Regions from separate parts of the Ralstonia sp. R-29 genome, predicted to be linked through region 1. Evidence: predicted binding sites of a transcription regulator. Region 1 holds the regulator's gene; the other holds the start of a gene.
What was found. The regulator FNR, encoded in region 1, switches genes on or off when oxygen is low (the NO sensors DNR and NnrR bind a similar motif). The targets are predictions, from matches to a motif close to TTGATNNNNATCAA.

Region 1 (8,064 bases):
TATGGCGGTCGGTGCGCTGATCGCGGCCCAGTTGATCTGGCCGCAACTGAACTTTGGCGTGCCCTGGCTGACGTACGGCCGGCTGCGTCCGCTGCATACCAACGCCGTCATCTTTGCGTTTGGCGGTAGCGCGCTGTTTGCCACGTCGTACTACATCGTGCAGCGCACGTGCCAGGTGCGCTTGCTCTCTGACACGTTGGCCGCCTTCACGTTCTGGGGTTGGCAGGCGGTGATCGTGGCGGCGGCCATTACGCTGCCGCTGGGCATCACCAGCTCGAAGGAATACGCCGAGCTGGAATGGCCGATCGACATCCTCATCACCGTGGTGTGGGTGGTCTACGCCGTCGTGTTCTTCGGCACGATCATCAAGCGCAAGACCAAGCACATCTACGTGGCCAACTGGTTCTTCGGCGCGTACATCATCACGATTGCGCTGCTGCATATCGTCAACAACGCCGAGCTGCCGGTGTCGCTGTGGAAGTCGTATTCGGCCTACGCCGGCGTGCAGGATGCGATGGTGCAGTGGTGGTACGGCCATAACGCGGTGGGCTTCTTCCTGACTACCAGCTTCCTGGGGATGATGTATTACTTCGTGCCCAAGCAGGCTGAGCGTCCGATCTATTCGTACCGTCTGTCGATCGTCCACTTCTGGGCGCTGAACTTCACCTACATGTGGGCGGGCCCGCACCACCTGCAGTACACCGCGCTGCCCGACTGGGCGCAGTCGCTGGGCATGGTGTTCTCGCTGATTCTGCTGGCGCCGTCGTGGGGCGGCATGATCAACGGGATCATGACCCTCTCGGGTGCCTGGCATAAGCTGCGCACCGATCCGATCCTGAAGTTCCTGGTGGTGGCGCTGTCGTTCTACGGCATGGCGACGTTCGAGGGCTCGATGATGTCCATCAAGACCGTCAACGCGCTGTCGCACTACACAGATTGGACCATCGGCCACGTGCATTCCGGCGCGCTGGGCTGGGTGGCCATGATCACCATCGGTTCGATGTACTACATGATCCCGCGCCTGTTCGGCCAGCAGCGCATGTACAGCACGCGCCTGATCGAGGTGCACTTCTGGGTGGCCACCATCGGCGTGGTGCTCTACATCGCCGCCATGTGGGTTGCCGGCGTCATGCAGGGCCTGATGTGGCGTGCCACCGAAGCCGACGGCACGCTCACCTACAGCTTTGTCGAAGCGGTGAAGGCCACGTACCCGTTCTACCTCATCCGCCTGATGGGTGGCCTGTGCTTCCTCGGCGGCATGCTGCTAATGGCCTACAACGTGTTCAAGACCGTCCAGGGCAACAGGGCGGTGGACGCACCGATCCCTCAACCCGCGCAAGCTCCGCTGGTCGCGGCACAGTGAGGAGACGAACATGAGCAACCAATCCAACAATCGTTTCTTCACGCACGAGACGCTGGAAAAGAACATCGGCCTGCTGATCGTGCTGACGCTCATCGTCGTCAGCATCGCGGGGCTGGTGCAGATCGTGCCGCTGTTCTTCCAGCATTCGACCACCGAGCCGGTCAAGGGGATCGCGCCATATTCGCCGCTACGGCTGGCAGGGCGCGACGTCTACATCCGTGAAGGCTGTGTCGGCTGCCACTCGCAACAGGTGCGCACGCTGCGCGCGGAAACCGAGCGCTATGGCCACTATTCGCTGGCTGGCGAGTCGGTGTTCGATCATCCGTTCCTGTGGGGCTCCAAGCGTACGGGGCCGGATCTGGCGCGCGTTGGCAAGCGTTATTCGGATGACTGGCACCGCATCCACCTGCGTGATCCGCGCGAGGTGGTGCCGGAGTCGAACATGCCGTCGTACGCGTGGCTCGCCAAGACGCCGCTGGACAACAGCGACATCGAAAAGAAGATGCACGTGCTGCGCCAGCTTGGCGTGCCGTACACCGATGCGCAGATTGCCGGCGCACGTGAGCAGCTTGCCGGCAAGACCGAAGAAGACGCCGTAGTCGCCTATCTGCAGGGCCTGGGTGTCGAGCTGCGCAACGTGCGCGAGATGGCCGGTAAGCCCGCCGATGAATCGGCCGCCACCGTTGCCGCCAAGGAGTAAGCCATGGCCATCCTGAGTGGAATTGCGACTGCGGTTTTCCTGGTGCTGTTCGTGGCGATCAGCTGGTGGGCGTTCTCGGCGCATCGACGCGCCGCCAACGAGGAATCGGCCATGCTGCCGTTCCTGCTGCCCGATGAAGCCGAGGTCGCCAGTGGACGCGTTCGTGCGTCGCGCTCGCATCAATAAGGACACAAGATCATGAGCGACTTCATTTCCGAGTTTTGGGGGTATTACATCGCGGCGATTGCTCTGGTGGGCATCGTGTGGTGTATCTGGCTGCTGTTCTCGCAGCGGCGTATCCAGATTCCGCCGGGGCAGAGCGCCGGTGACGATACGGGCCACGTGTGGGACGGCGACCTGCGCGAGTTGAACAACCCGCTGCCGCGCTGGTGGATGTGGATGTTCCTGCTGTCGTGCATCTTCGCCCTGGGGTACCTGGTTCTCTATCCGGGGCTGGGTTCGTACGCCGGCGTGCTGGGCTTCTCAACGCGAGGTGAATTGGCCTCCCAGCGTGCAGAAGCCGATGCGAAGGTGCGCCCGCTTTACGAGCGCTACGCCAACATGGACATCAAGCAGATCGCCGCAGATCCGCAGGCGCACGAGATCGGCCAGCGCCTGTTCCTGAACAACTGCGCGCAATGCCACGGTTCGGACGCGGCAGGCTCCAAGGGCTTTCCCAACCTGACCGACGGCGACTGGCTGTATGGCGGAGATCCGGACACGATCCTTACCACCATCACCAAGGGCCGCCATGGCGTGATGCCGTCGCTGGCAGCGGTGGTGGATGGCAATCAGGCCGTCAACGTTGCCCACTATGTGCGTTCGCTGTCGGGTCTGTCGTCTGACCCGATCAAGGCGTCGCGCGGTGAATCGACGTTCAAGTCAGTCTGCGCGGCCTGCCATATGGCCACCGGCAAGGGCAACCAGGCGTTGGGCGCGCCCAACCTGACCGACCGCGTGTGGCTGTACGGCAGTTCGGAAGCGACCATCGTCGAGACCATTCTCAAGGGCCGTGACAACACCATGCCGGCACACGAGAACCTGCTCTCGCCCGAGAAGATCCGAATGTTGGCGGCCTACGTTTGGGGGCTGTCGAATAGCAATCCGAGTCACACCCAATGAGCGACCAAGAACCAGCCTGGCGCCCCATGACAACCGCTGCCGCTACATCGACCTCGGCGGCGGGTGTTGAAGATGCACCGACCGAGCAGATGCTGTATGAGGTGCGGCGCAAGATTTATCCGCGCGCCGTGACGGGCGCATTCGCGCGCTGGCGGGTCTGGCTGGTGCTGGCCACTCAGCTCGTTTTCTACGGGTTGCCGTGGCTGCAGTGGAATGGGCGCCAGGCGGTGCTGTTCGACCTGGGCGCGCGTAAGTTCTACCTGTTTGGCCTTGTGCTGTGGCCGCAGGACGTGATCTACCTGACGCTGCTGCTCGTGCTGTCGGCGTTGGGTTTATTTTTGTTTACGGCAGTGGCGGGGCGACTCTTCTGCGGCTATGCCTGTCCGCAAACGGTCTACACGGAAATCTTCATGTGGATCGAGCGGCATATTGAAGGCGACCGCTTTGCCCGCATCCGCCTGGACGGTGAGCGCTGGAGCCTGCGCAAGCTGCGCCTGAAAGCAGCCAAGCACTCTGCCTGGGTGCTGATCGCACTGTGGACGGGCTTCTCGTTCGTCGGCTTCTTCACGCCCATCCGCGAGTTGGGCATGGAAGTGTGGACGTTCTCGCTCGGGCCGTGGCAAACCTTTTGGTTGCTGTTCTACGCCTTCGCTACGTGGGGCAACGCTGGCTTCATGCGCGAGCAGGTGTGCCGCTACATGTGCCCGTACGCACGCTTCCAAAGCGTGATGGTCGACCCCGACACCTACGTCGTCACCTACGATACGGAACGCGGCGAGCCGCGCGGCAGCCGTTCACGCAGTGCAGATTTTGAAGCGCAGGGCCTGGGCACGTGCGTGGATTGCAGCATCTGCGTGCAGGTCTGCCCGACCGGCATCGACATCCGCCAGGGGCTGCAGTACGAGTGCATCGGCTGCGGCGCCTGTATCGACGCGTGCGATCAGGTGATGGACAAGATGCGCTACCCGCACGGCCTGATCCGCTACACCTCAGAGCGTGCGATGCACGAGCGCCTGACGCCGAAGCAAGCCCGCCGGCACCTGCTGCGTCCGCGTGTGCTGATCTACACGACGATCATGCTGGTGCTCATCGCCGGTTTCGTAACGGCACTGGCCATGCGCAAGCCGCTCAAGGTGGATGTGATTCGCGATCGCGGTGCCCTCGCGCGCGAAGTGGATGGCGACAAGATCGAAAACGTCTACCGCCTGCAACTGATGAATGCGTCCGAGCGTCCCGTGCGCGTAACGGTTACGGCAGAAGGCCTGCCGGCGCTGCAAGTGCTCGGTGGCAGCGGTGAATCGACCACGCTTGAACTGGCGCCCGCAGCCAATCGGTTGCTGCCTGTGCTCGTGCGCCGTCCTGCCGATGACATACCGGCCGGCTCGCACAAGATCCGTTTCGTCATCCAGGCAGATAGCGATAGCGACAGCCTTGTGTTGCGCGAACCGTCCAGCTTCATCGTGCCGCGCTAACGCGGTCTTCAGCGACATCCCCAACAGGAGGCACAGATGCACGCAACGCAAACTTCCGCCCAAGCCCGACCGTGGTGGCGTGAGCCCTGGCCGTGGCTGCTGATGGCCGGCCCCTTCGTTGCCATGCTTGGCTGCGGCGTCACCATCTGGCTGGCTGTGTCCCATCCCGACCCGGTCATCCAGGACAACGTTGTGCGACGGGGCTTGGTGATCGAAAAGAGCGCCACCGCATCGCCCGCGCATGCAGTCGATTCGGCCCACGCGGAGGTCCGATGAAACGCCGCATCCTGATGTGGATCTTGTGGCCGGCGTTCTTGTGTGCCGCGCTGGCCGAGCTGGTCGTCTTTGCGGTGGTTGACCCCGCAGACCTGCGCTTTTTCGGCGAGCAGATCACCGTGTCGGCCGAGGCGGTCTACACGGTGTCGTTCTTTGTGTTCTGGCTGTTGTGCGGCTTGTCGAGCGCGCTCACGTTGTACGTGTCGCCGGGCATTGGCAAGCTTGAAGCGCATGAACATCCGCTCATCTGAGCGGATGCCGAAAGCAGATTCAGCTGGCCTGACCGCTCATCACTTGGCGCAGGCCGGCCATGTCGATCAGCTTGACGTGGCGCTGGCGGATCTGGATCAGGCCCGCCTCGGCAAAGCGCGAGAACAGGCGGCTCACGGTTTCCAGCTTCAGGCCCAGATAGCTGCCGAGTTCTTCACGGCTCATGCGCAGCACAAACTCGGTCGACGAGTACCCGCGCTGCGCCGAACGCTTGGACAGGTTCAGCAGAAACGCGGCCAGGCGTTCCTCGGCGCGCATCGAACCGAGCGTCAGCAGCATCTGGTGGTCCTGCGAAATCTCCTTGCTCATGATCCGCAGAAACTGATGCTGCAGCGACGGCAGCCGACGCGAAAGCTGCTGCAACTCGTCATAGCGCACCACGCAGACTTCGGTGTCTTCCAGCGCCGTGGCATCCGACACATGCCGCATATCGCCAATGCCATCCAAGCCGACAATCTCGCCCGGCAGGTGAAAACCGGTGATCTGGTGGCGGCCGTCTTCCAGCGTCAGATGTGTTTTGAGTGTGCCAAACCGAATGCCATACACGCCCTCGAGCGGATCGCCCAGCGCATACAGCGTTTGTCCTTTCTTGATGCGGATGCGCTCGGTAACCAACTCGTCCATTTTGCGCACGTCATCCGAATTCATGCCCACCGGCAGGCAGATTTGCCCGAGTACGCAGGTAGAGCAACGCGAGGCTTGGTCGGAGAGCGCGATTCGTGTGAGCACGGGTGGGGGCGAGTGAATTTCGAGGAAGTGAAATGAGAAATTCTTATGGTGCAACTGGGCCGTATTATAGCGACGACCTTGTCACTATCGGACGTTTCCGATGGCGTGAATCGCGGGAAATTCATTTGATTCCCGCGCGTAAAACCATAACTTTGGTCCATATCAAAAGAGCATCAAAAAGATGAGTGCGGCTGCGCTGTTGAGCGTTTTCCTGATCGCGCTGCTTGGGGGTGTGCATTGCTTGGCGATGTGCAGTGGCATTGCGCTTGCCGCGGAGCGCGGGGCAGCGCCGGTGCGCATGGTGTCGCGCCGCCGGTTGTGGTTTGAGCAGGTGGTCATGCACGCCGGGCGGCTGACCACGTATGCGTTGCTCGGGGCGGCCATGGGCGCGCTGGGGGCCACGGTCTGGCGTCAGCAGTGGCTGCCAATCCAGCGCGGACTGTTTGCGCTGGCCAGCGCGTTGTTGCTGGCATATGGGCTTTTGTTGCTCATGCGCACAACAGGAGATGCTTGGCGCGCACCGGCGGTGGAGCGGGTGCTTGGTCGCTTGACGGGCGGTTTGTCGGGCTTGGCCGCACGGTTAGGCGGTGGCTTGGGGGCGCAACCTCCGCTGGTTCGCCGCTACGTCATCGGGCTGGCCTGGGGGTTCGTGCCGTGCGGCATGGTGTATGGCGCGCTTGCCGTCGCGTTGTTGGCGGGCAACGCAGCCTCCGGCGCGGTGGTGATGCTGGCTTTTGGTGCGGGCACGCTACCGAACCTTCTGATGATGTCGGGGCTCGCCGGCTGGCTGCGCGGATTGTCCCGCCTGCGATGGGCGCGGGGCGCAGCGGGCGCCACCATTGCCGCATTCGGTATCTGGGGGTTGGTCTGCGCCGCCTGGCTGCCAGAGATGCTCAACGCACATGGCTTCTGTCTGGTGCTGTAGCCGTTTGAAGCGCCGGAGATGGTGATCCCGCCCGGGGCGGCAGTTCAAACATCTTCCCGGTTGCGGCGCCGCCAGAAATTGCCCTACAATCGACGACAATTCGACTCGCCCTCCGCGCAAATTAACAATCCCAAGCGCGGCACCAGGCGACGCCATCCAGCGGCAATGCCGCCCTGGACCGTCGATTCGGGCAGGTGGCCAGTCTCTTCGGCAGCCGCCCGGTGCAGTATCCGTCCCCATGGCGGCGGAAGAAATTGCCCTAGTGGTGCCAGACTGGCACCGGATCAACTCGCTCCTCCGGCCCTTTTTTTGCGGGCACAGCCACTGCGTTACGGTGCATGGCCCAATTGGATCAATTGGCCATCGCGCGCCGGGCCCGGGCGGGCAACAGCATTCTGAAATGCCGCGTGCGTCGCGGCGGAACGACAAACCTCAAGCGTGACGGCGACCTGCCGCGCGCGAGCAATGACGAACCGTTCAACCTAATGAATACCCAAGAGGCGAAAATCGTCCTCGAGACCGCGCTGATCTGCGCGCAAGACCCATTGCGAGTCAATGACTTGCGCAAGCTGTTCGACGAAGATGTTTCCGCAGATACCATCCGCGTGTTGCTCGAAGAGCTGCGCCAGGATTGGCTCAATCGCGGCGTCGAGCTGGTCGCGCTGGCTTCGGGCTGGCGCCTGCAGAGCCGCCCAGAGATGCGTGTGTATCTTGATCGCCTGCATCCGGAAAAGCCGCCCAAGTACTCGCGCGCCGTGATGGAAACGCTGGCAATCATCGCGTACCGGCAGCCGGTCACGCGTGGCGATATCGAAGATATTCGCGGCGTGACCGTCAACACGCAGGTCATCAAGCAGATTGAGGACCGCGGCTGGATCGAGGTGATCGGTCATCGCGACGTGCCTGGTCGCCCCGCGCTGTACGCGACCACCAAGCAGTTTCTGGATGATCTCGGACTGCGCTCGCTGGATGAGCTGCCGCCGCTGGAGGATGCCCGCGCCCAGGCGCAGGCCAGCCTGCTGGAGCAGGGCGCTATCGAGTTCGAGGGTGGCGCCATTGCGGTGGCAGAACTGACCGAGTTGGTCAACGAAGCCCCCGATAACGGCGTACCGGAAGCCGATGGGAATGCCGATGCGCCGATTGAGGCATCGAGCGAGTCTCCCGTTGCTGACGGCGAACCTGCTGCGGAGGCCGAATCGCCCCTTGC
Region 2 (8,064 bases), 1.3 Mb from region 1:
CACACGGTCAGTTTGGAAGAGGTGCAAGCGGGGGATCGGTTACTGGTGCGGCACGGCGAAGTCGTCCCCGTGGACGGCATGTTGTCCGAGCCGGCCGATCTCGATGAGTCCACGTTGACCGGAGAGTCGCTCACGCGCCATCGCTTGGTGGCCGATGCCATTTGCAGCGGCGTGCTGAATGTGGGCGCGGCTTTTGAAATGATCGCGAGCGCATCTGCTGAGCACAGTACGTTCGCTGGCGTTGTCCGTCTGGTGAGTGCAGCGCAGGCCGAGCGGAGTCCTTCTGTCAGACTGGCGGATCGCTATGCGTTCGGGTTTGTAGGCTTCACGATCGTCCTGGCTGGGGCAAGTTGGATGCTCACCGGTGACGCAGCCCGCTGTCTGGCCGTGCTCGTCGTGGCCACGCCGTGTCCGTTGATCCTGGCTGTGCCAGTCGCCATCGTGTCCGGCCTGTCGCGTTGCGCCAGGCGTGGTGTGTTGGTCAAAGGCGGGGGCGCTCTGGAGCGGCTTGCGCTGGCCGACACGCTGTTCTTCGACAAAACAGGCACGCTGACCGGTGGATACGCGCGCCTGGTCGACATGGAATGCGCGCCGCAGTACGCGTCCGACCTTGTGCTCAACTTGGCGGGGTCTCTCGCGCAGGCATCGAATCACGTCACGGCAGAAGCCGTCGCCAAGGCTGCACGAGAACATGGCGCCACGCTGCGGCTGCCGAGTGCGGTGGTCGAGAGCCCGGGCGCCGGCGTTCGCGGCCATGTCGACGGGCATGCCGTTTCCATCGGCACGCTGCCGTATGTCTTGGGCGCGTCTGAGGCGCCAGCCTGGATGGAGAGCTTCGTCAAGCGCGTCAACTACGCCGGTGCATCGGCGGTCTTTGTCGGCATTGACGGTGAGTTGGCGGGTGCGCTGCAGCTAATCGACCGCGTTCGCCTTGAGGCGCCGCGCGCGCTTCGCCTGTTGCGCCGTGAGGGCATCGCACGGCAGGCGATGCTGACTGGCGATCGGCCGGACGTTGCCGAATCCGTTGGCGCCATGTTGGGCGTGACAGAGGTCTATGCGGCGCTATCGCCAGCGGCCAAGCTCGCGGCGATTCGCAGTGCCCACAGTGATGGCACGGTGATCATGGTGGGCGATGGCGTGAACGATGCGCCCGCGCTTGCCGCCGCGGACGTCGGCGTGGCGATGGGTGCGCGTGGGGCGGCGGCCTCGTCGGAAGCTGCCGACATTGTCTTGTTGGTGGACCGTCTGGACCGGTTGGTTGATGCTGTCCGGATTGCGCACCGTACACGCCGCATTGCGCTGCAGAGCATGATGATCGGCATGTCGTTGTCGCTGGTGGCCATGGTTGCCGCAGCGCTGGGTTACCTGCCGCCGTTGGCTGGTGCAATGCTGCAGGAGGTCATCGACGTACTGGCCATCGCCAACGCGCTGCGAGCGTTGCGCCCGGCGGCAGATGAAGCGACACGCTCGCTAGCCACGGCGGACGTTGAACGGCTCAAGGCTGAACACGCGGAGCTGGAGCCCCTTCTGAATCGCATCCGCGTGGTCGCAGACGCGCTGCCTCATCTGGCAGGCAGTGTGGCGAAAGCGGAACTGCTGGCGTTGAACCGATCCTTGTCGGACGTGTTGGTGCCGCACGAGCGCCGAGACGACACCCAGCTCTATCCGGACGTGGCCCGCCTGCTTGGCGGGGATGACCCAATGGCCGCCATGAGTGGTATGCATCGCGAGATATTCCGCGTGACGAACCTATTGGGCAGGATCGTCGCCGATGTGTCCGCCGATGGCCCGGATGCCGTCGTCACGCAAGAGCTGCAACGCTTGTTGTATGGGCTGGATGCCATCCTCCGGCTGCATTGCGCACAAGAAGACGAACTGTTCCATGTGCTTGGGGCGGAGGCTTGATCATCATGGCAAACCTGCTTGCGTTGTTTGGAACAGTCTTCCTGCTCAATGTGATGCCGGCCTTCGCGCCGCCAACGTGGATGGTGATGTCGTGGATCGGCTTCTCGCAACCCGATGCCGACCCGGTGCTTCTGGCAGGCGTTGCCGCTTGTGCGGCGACCGTTGGCCGCCTGGTGCTGGCGCGGCTGTCTTGCTCGCTCGTACGCAACCGCTGGATGCGCGAGGCCGATCGCCAGAACATCGATGTGGTGCGCGCCTGGCTGGAAGACCATAAGGGTATGACGGTCGGGATGATGCTCGCGTATGCATTCAGCCCGTTCCCGTCCAACTACATCTTCATTGCCTACGGATTGACGGGGATGCGGCTATGGTTGATCGGGCTGCCGTTCTTCCTCGGCCGCTGGATGAGCTACCTGACCTGGACGCACATTGCCCAGCTTGGTGCCCGCTATCTGGATGAGGAGACCCAGTTCGACGGCGCGTATATGGGTGTGTACTTTGTCGTGTCCCAGGTCGTGTTTCTGGCGATTGTGTACGGCTTCGCCAAAGTCGATTGGCGCCACCTCTTGCAGGCGAGGCGGCTAAGGTGGAGGCGCCAGGAGGCAGCCGCCTCATCTTCGCAAGACGGCCGGACCAAGGCAGAGCGCTGACCTGACGTTGCTGAGCATCGCATGACGTGGTGCGACGACGTCTCCGCATCGATTGATCGAGATCAGCGTGCGCCATCGCACATGGAGTACGTTGGCTGTATCCACCGATTCGTGAAGGGTACAGAGATGACGCAGCACATTGTTTTGGCCACGGATGGCTCCGCTTACTCAGACGCGGCCGCCCGCTGCATAGCGGGCCGCAACCTGCTGGTGCAGGACGTCACCGTACACGTGCTTCATTGCACGCCCGAGCTTAGTGGAGAAGTGAAAAGCTTTCTCGGACAGGCCGAGCTCGCTGCTTGGCATCAGGAGGAGAGCGACAAGGCTATGGCCTCTGTCGTTGCGATCCTGCGCGACGCGGGCATTCCCTTTGAGACGCATGGATTGGTCGGGTTCGCCCCGGAACGCATTGTTCAATACAGCCGGTCGGTTCAGGCCGCTGCGATTGTCATGGGTTCACACGGGCGTGGCGCATTCGTCGACGCCGTGCTGGGGTCCGTGGCCAATCGTGTTGTCGCCCGGGCGGAATGCCCCGTCATTCTGGTGAAAGCGTCGGGTTCGCCCGGGTAAGGTGCATAGGCAGCCGGCTGCCCTTTGCAGTTGCGGCCGCGCGGGTTAGTGGCCCTGGGTGCGTCTGAACCGGATACGGCAGTTGTGGCCCTGGCAAGCAGAGCACCGTGAATGCCGTGTCGTGCGAGAACGCGTCATCTGCGATCGCGTTGATCGCGGTCAATTCCCATCTCTGCACCACGCCAATACTGAAAACGTAGCTTGCTTGGTTTGTCCAATGTCCTCGGCGGGAGGCGGAAATGGAGAATCACCAACATGGGCAGCAACGTGACGAGGTTGCGCCAGCCATCACGCGATCAAAGCTTGTATTGATCGGTTTTCTGTTGGTTGTTGCGTACTTCCTGTGGACCGAGCATCAGGCGCACGTCATCCAGTTCCTACCGTTTCTACTGCTGGCGGCATGTCCGCTGATGCATGTATTCATGCATGGCAGTCACGGCCATGGACATCACGGTCACCCGCCAGCCAAGGCTGACGGTGCCGATGCCAAGGTAGAACAGTGATGCAACACGACAGCACATATGGGTACGGCCTGTGGTCTCTGGTGTTCATCAATTCCGCCGCCTTCATCATCTTTGCCTTCAGCTTTACGAAGCCGCAAACGCAGCGGGACTGGCGTTCATTCGGTGCCTTCTCGGCATTCATCGTTGCGTTGTTCACGGAGATGTACGGGATACCGCTGACGATCTATCTGCTGTATCCGTGGCTGACGGCAAAATTTCCGGGCGTCGACTTTCTTTCGCATGACTCGGGGCATCTGCTGGAAGTCATGTTTGGCTGGCGAGCCAATCCGCATTTCGGCCTGTTCCACATCGTCAGCAACGTCCTGATCTTTGGCGGCTTCATCCTGCTCGCCACGGCGTGGCGCGTGCTCTACGTTGCCCAAAGCGCTCACCGACTGGCGACCACGGGAATCTACGCCCGGTTGCGGCACCCGCAGTACGTTGCGTTCATCCTCATCATGGCCGGCTTTCTCTTCCAGTGGCCGACCCTGCTGACGCTGGCCATGTTCCCGGTTCTCGTATGGATGTATGTGCGCTTGGCAAAGGCTGAAGAAGCCGAAGCGCTGGCTGAGTTCGGGCCCGAATATGAAGCCTATCGGGACCAGATACCCGCATTCTTTCCCCGCCTTGGCGAAGGTGCCCACCACGACAAGGTGCATAGGCAGCTCTGACGTACTGAATCAGGAGGCCGCTATGAAGCCGTTCAAAACCGGTGCCACGTTCGCCCTGACGGTCATGTTGTTCTACGCCTTGTGCGCGATGGTCTGGTATGCATTTCCGGAGCCGTTCATGCAGTTCATGATGGCGCTGTTCCATGGCATCGATTTCCATGCGCTGCAGAGCGGGAAGGCGACACTCGGGGGCACGGTGTATGCAGATGTCGTCCTCGGTGTCTGGGCCTTTTTTGCGGCGACATTCTTTGCCTGGCTGAGCGCAAAGCTTCCGCCGGCCGTTTGAATCGGTGCGTTCACCGGGGCAGTGTGGACCCTGCCCTCACGTGGGACTAGATACTCAGCCGGCGCAGACGTAGCGCGTTGGATACCACCGACACTGAACTCAGGCTCATCGCAAGCGCCGCGATCATCGGGGACAGCAGCAAACCGGTCGTGCTGTAGAGAACGCCGGCGGCGAGCGGCACACCCAGGGCGTTGTAGACGAACGCAAAGCCCAGGTTTTGCTTCATGTTGGCGATCGTTGCCTCGGACAGGTTCCGTGCGCGCGCGATGCCGCGCAGATCCCCCTTCACGAGCGTGACTTGCGCGCTATTCATGGCGACATCCGTGCCCGTGCCCATGGCGACACCGACATCGGCTTTCGCCAACGCGGGCGCATCGTTGATCCCGTCGCCGGCCATGGCCACTGTTCGGCCTTCGCTTTGAAGCTTCGTCACGAGCGCCAATTTATCGGCGGGCCTGACTTCCCCATGAAATTCAGCGATGCCCAACGATTGCGCGACCGCCCTGGCCGTGACCGTGCCGTCGCCGGTGGCCATCACCACACGAATGCCCGCGTCCTTCAATTGCGCCAACGCCTCGGCCGTTGTCGATTTGACTGGATCGGACACGGCAAGCAAACCAGCTAGCGTGCCGTCTGCGGCGAGGTACATGACGCTCGCACCTCGGGCCCGTAGCGTGTCTGCGGCCTGGGCCAGTGGCGCTGCATCGATGCGCTCTTGCTGCATCAACACCGTGTTGCCCAGCGCCAGCTTCTTGCCGGCGACAGCGCCGCGTACGCCAATGCCGCTGCTGGATTCGAAGTGCTCCGCCTTCTGCAGAGACAGTCCGCGCCCTCTGGCGGCCTCCACAATGGCCGCGGCCAGTGGGTGTTCGCTGCCTTGATCCAGACTGGCCGCCAGGCGGAGCACTTCCCAATCATCGAAACCGTTGGCGCCCACGCTGCGTTCAAAGGCGGGCTTGCCTTCGGTGAGCGTTCCCGTCTTGTCCACAACGAGGGTGTCGACCTTGCGCAGGTTCTCGATGGCAGCCGCGTCGCGAAACAAGATGCCGTTGGATGCACCCTTGCCGCTCGCCACCATGATCGACATGGGTGTGGCCAGGCCCAACGCGCATGGACAGGCAATGATGAGCACGGCCACCGCGTTGATCAACCCATATACCCAGCTTGGCTGCGGCCCAAGGAATCCCCAGGCGAAGAAGGTCAGCACAGCAACAGCCACCACCGCCACAACGAAACCGCCGGCGACCTTATCCGCCATGCGCTGCATGGGCGCTTTGGAGCGCTGAGCCTGGGCAACCATCTGCACGATCTGCGAGAGGACGGTTTGGGAACCCACTTTCTCCGATTCGATGATCAAGCTGCCTGCGGTGTTCATCGTCGCGCCAATCACATGGTCGCCCACTCGCTTGGTCACGGGGAGCGGCTCGCCGGTAATCATGGATTCGTCCAGGGAGCTTGTGCCTTCGACGACGATACCGTCGGTGGGCACCTTCTCGCCGGGGCGCACGCGCAGCCGGTCGCCAACGTGCACGTGGCTCAGCGGTACATCCGCTTCGGTGCCGTCGGCATTGATGCGCCGGGCTGTCTTGGGGGCGAGGCCAAGCAGTGACTTGATCGCAGCAGAGGTTTGCGACCGGGCCTTCAGCTCCAGCAGCTGGCCCACCAGCGTGAGGGAAATGATGACCGCCGCCGCTTCAAAGTAGACGCCGATCCGGCCGTGCTCCGTGAACGTCTGAGGAAACAGCCCTGGCGCGACGGTGGCGATCACGCTGTAGAGATACGCGGCCCCCGTGCCGAGCCCGATCAGCGTCCACATGTTCGGGCTGCGATGCAGGAACGACTGTGCGCACCGTTGGAAGAACGGATAGCCCGCCCACAGCACCACGGGCGTCGACAGAACCAGCTCGACCCAGCTTTGCCGCGAAGCGTCCATCCAGCCGTATCGGTGTCCGAACATCGCGAGGATGAACGCCGCAACGGTGAGCGGCAGCGTCCACCAAAAGCGCCGCTGGAAGTCGTTCAGCTCCGGGTTCTCCTCTTCGTCCAACTCCGGCATGACGGGCTCCAGCGTCATGCCGCAGATCGGACAATTCCCAGGGTGATCCTGGCGGATTTCCGGATGCATCGGGCACGTGTAGATAGTCTCGGCTTGAGCTGTGGGTGTTACGCCCACTGCAGCCGGGGCGTTCCCGTCATGTTGGTGTGTTGCGGAGTGATCGCCGTGACGATGGCCAGCGTGCTGATCATGCGAGTGCGTGTGATCGTGTTCGGCTGCGTGGATATGGCGGTGCTCTTCCATAGACATCGGCTCCTATCAGTTCGCCTACTGCCGGACGCACTAGCTTGGGGAAGCATCGTGCTTTTTCTCATGCTCAAGAAACGATGAACCCTCCCATCTGGGAGGGTCAACGGAGAGCGTTGTGCCAGCGCTGCACTGCGCGACTCGACGAGCCACCTACTTCGATATCATGCCGCCCATTCCGCCGCCCATACCCATGCCTTGGCCATCCATCATCTCCTGCATCATGGCCGTGTGTTGTTCCATCATTCCCTGACACATCGCCATCTGGCCGGCTGGGCCCGTTCCTTTCGCTGCTTTTGTGTCACCCATCCGCCGCACGTCGGCCATCATGTTCTGCATGACTTTCATGCGTTCATTCATCAGGGCTTGTCGTTCTTCAGGGGTATTGGCACGCGCCAAGCGTTCCCTGATGGCCCTTAGGTGGGCGATTTGCGCGTCGAAGTCCGCATTGCTTTGCTGCGCGGGTGCGGCCGTTGGTGCAGCGGTCTTCTTCTCCGGATGATTGTGGTCGTGCTCCGTGCCGCTGGATGGCCCCGCAGCGAGCGCTAGGGACGCCCCCGCGCACATGAGCGCGGTCAAGGCGGTGGTGATGAGGGTGCGTCGACTATTTGCCATGATGACTGTCCTTGCGAGTGATGGGCGCCAAAGCTCCACACGGCCAATGTAGAAGACAGTCGCGATCCCCCATTGATGCACGTCAAGCTGCCTCTTGGCGCACCTGCGTGGACTCTGCGCAGAAGGCTCTGCGCTATGCCAACCTGCTGGACGCCTCGGTAGGATGCGGTAAGCGAATGGAGAAGCGCGTGCGACCGTCAGCACGCGTCACGATGATGGTGCCGCCGTGTGCCACAACGATCGCCTTGGTAATCGCCAGTCCGAGACCGGCGCTTTCCGATTCCGGTCGGGCGCGGGATTTGTCTGCTCTAAAGAAGCGCTCAAAGATGAGCGGCAGAAGATGCGGTGCGATCTCGACCCCGTCGTTGTCGACCGAAATCGTGATGCCCTCGCGGTCGGTGTTGATCGAGACGGCGACGTGCCCATTGCGTGGCGTATGACGCAACGCGTTGGAGAGCAGATTGCTCAGCGCCCGTCGCAGCATGAGGCGGTCCCCCGTGACGTGTCCATCCCCGTGCAATTCCAGCTGGACCCCTTTGTCTTCGGCCAGCGCATCGTAGAA

Region 2: ACN9M1_RS02915 (universal stress protein) is a predicted target of FNR. The motif match lies at 2,608-2,621, and genes of this name have one in related genera.

Annotation. Positions count from the first base shown of each region.
Region 1 is NZ_CP184377.1:1,895,584-1,903,647, reverse strand. Features, by position in the region: gene ccoN (cytochrome-c oxidase, cbb3-type subunit I) at 1-1,363, shown strand, start outside; gene ccoO (cytochrome-c oxidase, cbb3-type subunit II) at 1,374-2,063, shown strand; gene ACN9M1_RS08905 (cbb3-type cytochrome oxidase subunit 3) at 2,067-2,249, shown strand; gene ccoP (cytochrome-c oxidase, cbb3-type subunit III) at 2,262-3,185, shown strand; gene ccoG (cytochrome c oxidase accessory protein CcoG) at 3,182-4,657, shown strand; gene ACN9M1_RS08890 (FixH family protein) at 4,694-4,933, shown strand; gene ACN9M1_RS08885 (hypothetical protein) at 4,930-5,184, shown strand; gene fnr (fumarate/nitrate reduction transcriptional regulator Fnr) at 5,204-5,932, opposite strand; gene ACN9M1_RS08875 (sulfite exporter TauE/SafE family protein) at 6,114-6,857, shown strand; gene scpB (SMC-Scp complex subunit ScpB) at 7,343-8,064, shown strand, end outside.
Region 2 is NZ_CP184377.1:614,094-622,157, forward strand. Features, by position in the region: gene ACN9M1_RS02905 (heavy metal translocating P-type ATPase) at 1-1,905, shown strand, start outside; gene ACN9M1_RS02910 (hypothetical protein) at 1,911-2,555, shown strand; gene ACN9M1_RS02915 (universal stress protein) at 2,682-3,125, shown strand; gene ACN9M1_RS02920 (DUF2933 domain-containing protein) at 3,365-3,628, shown strand; gene ACN9M1_RS02925 (methyltransferase family protein) at 3,628-4,299, shown strand; gene ACN9M1_RS02930 (DUF5676 family membrane protein) at 4,322-4,585, shown strand; gene ACN9M1_RS02935 (heavy metal translocating P-type ATPase) at 4,632-6,884, opposite strand; gene ACN9M1_RS02940 (hypothetical protein) at 7,041-7,502, opposite strand; gene ACN9M1_RS02945 (heavy metal sensor histidine kinase) at 7,636-8,064, opposite strand, start outside.